Cycloclasticus pugetii PS-1: one gene and its partner. The protein of the gene in region 2 interacts with the protein of the main gene of each other region in a pairwise test. Links are inferred from orthologs where the notes say so. Each region holds a gene or a part of one and is shown on either strand. Other genes may lie near its edges.

Region 1 (2,939 bases), 1.1 Mb from region 2 along the record:
TCATTCATGGTCAGCTGTATAGGTTATTGTTGCCAATAATTATGGTAACTGAGTTTTATGATTATTAACCATAAGTTTCGTAGAAGATAAGCAAAAGACGCTTATTTGTTGGTTCAGCAGGTAGGCTGAGGCGACAGTAGTTAAGCATTTTTATGCTGCAGTCTTCAAACTTTTAAAAAAGCCATAAAATTTTTCATATTATGGGGTTGATTTAGTTGAACATCACCCCATATCTATGGGGCTAGCCATAATGGCTATATCAATATTAAACAATAGGAGATTCAATAAATGAACTTACGTCCATTAGGTGATCGCGTCATTATTAAACGCGTTGAAGAAGAAGCGGTTAGTGCAGGCGGTATCGTGCTTCCAGATTCGGCAAAAGAAAAACCAAGTCAAGGCAACATTGTTGCTGTGGGTAATGGTGCTATCAATAGTAAAGGTGATGTTCAGCCGATGTCTGTAAAGGTTGGCGATAACGTGATGTTTGGCAAATATTCCGGTACTGAAGTTGAAGTAGGCGGTGAAGAATTATTGGTGATGAGCGAAGGCGACATCATTGCAGTTGTTGAATAATTTAAAGTTTATTTAGAGAAAGGAAAAGAAACATGGCAAAGCAAGTTAAATTTGGTGATGATGCACGCAGCCTAATGGTTGAAGGTGTAAACACACTAGCAAAAGCAGTTAAAGTAACATTAGGACCTAAAGGCCGTAATGTTGTGTTAGACAAAGGCTTCGGCGGCCCAACTATCACTAAAGATGGTGTGTCGGTTGCAAAAGAAATCGAATTAAAAGACAAGTTCCAAAACATGGGCGCGCAAATGGTAAAAGATGTTGCCGCTAAAACATCTGATGTTGCCGGTGATGGAACAACAACTGCAACAGTGTTGGCTCAAGCTATTCTTACTGAAGGCTTGAAATCTGTCGCAGCGGGTATGAACCCAATGGATTTAAAGCGTGGTATTGATAAGGCGGTTGTTGCTGCAGTTAATGCAATTAAAGACTTATCAGTGCCTTGTGCTGATACCAAAGCAATTGCTCAAGTAGGTACAATTTCTGCTAACTCTGATGAATCCGTCGGTAAAATCATTGCTGAAGCAATGGACAAAGTGGGTAAAGAAGGCGTTATTACTGTCGAAGAAGGGTCTGGTTTAGAAAACGAATTAGACGTCGTTGAAGGTATGGAATTTGATCGTGGTTACTTGTCACCTTACTTCATCAACAATCAAGAAAGCATGAGTGTTGATATGGAAGACCCTTTCATTTTATTACACGATAAAAAAATCTCAAATATCCGTGATTTGCTTCCAACTCTAGAGGCCGTTGCAAAAGCAGGTCGTCCATTATTAATTATCGCAGAAGACATTGAAGGCGAAGCATTAGCAACCTTAGTTGTTAATAATATGCGCGGTATCGTAAAAGTAGCGGCTGTTAAAGCACCTGGCTTTGGCGATCGTCGTAAAGCAATGTTAGAAGACATTGCGATTTTAACAGGCGGTACTGTTATTGCTGAAGAAGTTGGTTTAACACTTGAAAAAGCAACGTTAGAAGACTTGGGTTCTGCAAAACGTGTAACGATTACTAAAGACAGTACAGTTGTTGTTGACGGTGCAGGTCAAGCGGCAGACATTGAAGCACGTGTAGCACAAATTCGCTCACAAGCTGAAGAAGCAAGTTCTGATTATGACAAAGAAAAACTTCAAGAGCGTATGGCTAAACTAGCTGGTGGTGTTGCTGTTATTAAAGTAGGCGCAACAACAGAAGTTGAAATGAAAGAGAAAAAAGCGCGTGTAGAAGACGCATTACATTCAACACGTGCTGCGGTTGAAGAAGGTGTTGTACCGGGTGGTGGTACTGCATTAATTCGTGTTTTAGAGGCTGCAAGCAAAGCTGAAGGTCTGAACCATGATCAAGATATCGGTATTAAAATTGCGTTACGCGCAATGGAAGCACCATTACGTCAAATTGTAACCAATGCTGGTGAAGAAGCATCCGTTGTACTTCAAGCGGTTAAGCAAGGCACTGGAAACGAAGGATACAATGCGGCCACTGGTGAATATGGCGACATGATTGAAATGGGAATTCTTGACCCTGCAAAAGTAACGAGAACAGCGCTTCAAAATGCTGCGTCTATTGCGGGCTTGATGATTACGACAGAAGCTATGATTACCGATGAGCCTGAAGAAGCCGGTGCTGGCGCAGGTGCAATGCCAGATATGGGCGGCATGGGCGGTATGGGTGGAATGGGTGGAATGGGCGGCATGATGTAAATCATCCGCATATTTCGCTAATACTGGTTCGTAGCGTTTTAAAAAGCCTGAAAGTGGTTCACTTTCAGGCTTTTTTTATGCTTAAGCGGTTAAAAAAGTGCTGTGAGTAGACGTAGAAGCCTTTAGAGCCTAGGTCTAAAGCTTTTTAAAATTGTCTGGCTCTTCCCTGCTTTAAATTTTTCTTGATTCTTCCCTTTACCGAAAACAAGCCTGTGTTTTAGCTTACCTGTGAAACCAACGGATAATCGGTATAACCTTTGCTGCTTGAGGCATAAAAGGTTGTTGGGTCAGGTGTGTTGAGAGGGGCGTTGTTTCGAAACCTTTCTACCAGATCCGGGTTCGCAATATAGAGTTGGCCAAAGGCGACTGCATCTGCTTGATTTGAGTTTAATACAGCACTGGCGCTTTCTTTTGTGAACCCTTGGTTGGCAATGTAAACGCCGCCAAAAGCTTTTTTTAATGTAGGGCCGAACCAATCATCACTGTAGGCCTCGCGCGAGCAGATAAAGGCAATTTTTCGTTTACCCAGCTCTTTTGCAACATAGCTAAAGGTGCCTAGTAAGTTGGAATCGCCCATGTCGTGTGCATCCCCTTTTGGAGCCAAGTGCATCCCCACTTTGTCTGCACCCCAGACGGAAATAACAGCATCGGTCACGTCCAACATAAATC
Region 2 (3,067 bases):
ACGGCTTCATCTGGATTAACATCTTTACGTGGCTCTTTACCAAAGAATTCAGCAACAACTTCTTGAACTTTTGGCATACGTGTTTGACCACCAACCAAAATCACGTCATCAATCTCAGAAGCTGATAAACCAGCATCTTTAACAGCTGTTGCACAAGGTGCGACCGTACGTTGAACTAGATCATTAACAAGAGACTCAAGTTTTGCACGTGTCAATTTAACATTCAAATGTTTAGGCCCTGACGCATCTGCCGTAATGTAAGGCAAGTTAACATCTGTTTGTTGATTAGATGATAGCTCGATTTTTGCTTTTTCAGCGGCTTCTTTTAAACGTTGAAGTGCTAATGGGTCGTTGTGTAAATCTACGCTGTTTTCTTTTTTAAACTCATCTGCAAGGAAGTCGATAATACGTAAATCGAAATCTTCACCACCTAAGAATGTATCACCATTGGTTGATAACACTTCAAATTGGTGCTCGCCATCAATTTCAGCAATTTCAATAATTGAAACGTCGAAGGTACCTCCACCCAAGTCATAAACAGCAACCGTACGATCACCACTTTTCTTATCCATGCCATAAGCTAACGCAGCCGCTGTTGGCTCGTTAATAATACGTTTAACGTCTAAACCGGCAATCTTGCCTGCATCTTTCGTTGCTTGACGTTGCGAATCGTTAAAGTAAGCAGGCACAGTAATAACGGCTTCTGTTACCTCTTCACCCAAATATGCTTCAGCATCTTTTTTAAGCTTCATTAAAATACGCGCAGCTATTTCAGGCGGCGCCATTTTTTTACCCTGCGCTTCAATCCAAGCATCGCCATTATCGGCAGCTAGAATTTTATAAGGCACCATGCTGACGTCTTTTTGCACAACATCATCTGTAAATTTACGACCAATTAAGCGCTTGGTAGCAAATACCGTGTTTGATGGGTTTGTTACCGCTTGACGTTTTGCAGACTGCCCTACAAGCACATCACTTTCTGCTGTAAACGCTACAATTGAAGGCGTTGTTCTTGCACCTTCACTATTTTCAAGTACTTTCGCGCTGTCGCCATCTAATACGGCAACACACGAGTTCGTTGTTCCTAAATCAATACCAATAATTTTAGCCATTTAAATATCTCCGAAATTTAATTTATTCTATTCTGTTAGTTACGATATAAGGGCGTGAAATTTAATTTTCAAGCCTGCTCATCAATTTTCTTTGTCTCTGTAGGTGCTTGAGGTTGCGACACAATAACCATTGCAGGACGTAATAAACGCTCATTGAGCGTATAACCTTTTTGAAAGACTTGTATCACCGTATTAGGCTCATGATCAGGGCTTGGAACCATAGAGATAGCCTGATGTAAGTCCGGGTTAAAACTTTCACCTTCTGGGTTAATTTGTTTAACGCCGGACTTTTCAAGCGAAGCTAGCAATTGCTTGTGTGTCAACTCCATCCCTTCTTTTATGGCTACAACATCACCTTCTGCTGCATCCACTGATGCCAGCCCCATCTCTAAACTATCGACTACTGGCAACATCTCTTTAGCAAACTTCTCAACAGAAAAACGGTGCGCCTTTTCAATATCTTTTTGTGTTCGACGGCGAATATTTTCCACCTCTGCCTTTGCCAGCAACAATTTTTCCCAGTTTTCATCAGCACGAGTGGTCGCCGCATCTAGCGCCGCCTGCAAATCAACCTCTTCTGAGGCAGCAGTTTCCCCTTCCGCCTCATCTTTCAATGCATCCTCTACTATTTCACCAACAATACTTTCTTCCGTTTCAACCGCTGGTTGTTCAATATTCTCTTGATCTGTCTGTTCTTCAGACCCCATAGCCTTTCCTCTTTTTTACACTTAAATTTGATTGATAGCGACTTACCATTAAGGCAAGCGCATAAACTGTTTTAGTTAAATGGTGATGGTTTTCTAAATTTCAAGGTTCCAACCAAAACTTTTACAGCAAAACCAAACAATAAGCTCAATTTGCCATACAGTTCACCGATTACTCCACCCTTCGGCACTATGTATGATAAACCAAACAGTCGAGTGGCATTCAGCAACGCATACCTTATCAATAAAGCTATAGAAATGATCTCCAGCAATTAAAATTAGATATCTAACACACGCTTAGCACGCGTAAAATTCAAATTGATCCTTAAAATGCCGACACTCAGTAAATAAGCCGTCATTTAGATTTAGATTCTGGTGTAAATCGCTACATTTCGTGTAAACTTTTACCTTCAACTGAGGAGTAAAATGAATACAAAATTTAAACGAATTGGGCTGATTTCCAAGCCTAATGCCACGGATATATCTGCAACAGTTCAAGCATTATATACGCTGTTAATTGACGCCAATATTAACATCGTTGTTGATGAAGAAACGGCTCACCATATCTCATTGCCCTCTGAGCACATCATGAGCATCAGTGAATTAGCCGACCAATGTGATCTCATCATGTCTATTGGCGGTGACGGGACACTCTTATCAGCTGCTCGCGCCTTGGTTGACAAAAAGGTTCCTCTCGTCGGTATAAACTTAGGTCGCATTGGTTTTTTGGTTGATATATCACCAGAAGAGATGAATGTTCAAATAAGGCAAATCCTCGAAGGCCATTACCATGAGGAAGAACGTATTATCCTCAACACTCAAATCATCCGTAACAATACGCTTATTCACGAACAGTCAGCGTTCAATGAAGTCGCCATTCACCGATTAAAATCCCCTGGTTTAATCGACATTGAAACCTATGTTAATCAACGTTTTGTGAATGCTCAGCGCTCTGATGGATTAATCATAGCAACCCCAACTGGCTCAACAGCTTATGCACTATCCGGTGGTGGGCCGCTAATGCACCCCTCGCTGGATGCCATTGTGCTGGTTCCTATTAACCCACACACCTTGAGCAACCGCCCACTGGTGGTAGATGGAAAAAGCGAAATTGGTATTCGCTTTAGCCAACGAGATAAGCACGAGGCGCAACTAACATGCGATAACGTCATTCTTCCAAGTATCCTTGAAGATGACCTTATAAACATCAGTCGCCATGAAAATAAAATTCATTTGTTACACCCAACGAAT

The links. Proteins that work in one complex are often made in the same cells at the same time.
Region 1: the proteins of grpE (region 2) and groL interact in binary tests that used the Escherichia coli proteins (3 or more experiments, as listed by UniProt). The link is inferred for Cycloclasticus pugetii PS-1 from one-to-one orthologs.

What each region holds. Positions count from the first base shown.
Region 1 is NZ_ARVU01000001.1:464,823-467,761, forward strand. It holds groL (chaperonin GroEL), read left to right. Parts: upstream 1-608; coding sequence 609-2,270; downstream 2,271-2,939. Other genes in the region: CYCPU_RS0102330 (HesA/MoeB/ThiF family protein), read right to left, coding at 1-8; groES (co-chaperone GroES), read left to right, coding at 289-576; CYCPU_RS0102345 (alkene reductase), read right to left, coding at 2,488-2,939.
Region 2 is NZ_ARVU01000001.1:1,542,938-1,546,004, forward strand. What follows is about bases 1-2,793. They hold grpE (nucleotide exchange factor GrpE), read right to left. Parts: upstream 1,820-2,793; coding sequence 1,181-1,819; downstream 1-1,180. Other genes in these bases: dnaK (molecular chaperone DnaK), read right to left, coding at 1-1,112; CYCPU_RS0107480 (NAD(+) kinase), read left to right, coding at 2,243-2,793. Also shown: more of CYCPU_RS0107480, read left to right, coding at 2,794-3,067. UniProt on the Escherichia coli protein: Participates actively in the response to hyperosmotic and heat shock by preventing the aggregation of stress-denatured proteins, in association with DnaK and GrpE. It is the nucleotide exchange factor for DnaK and may function as a thermosensor.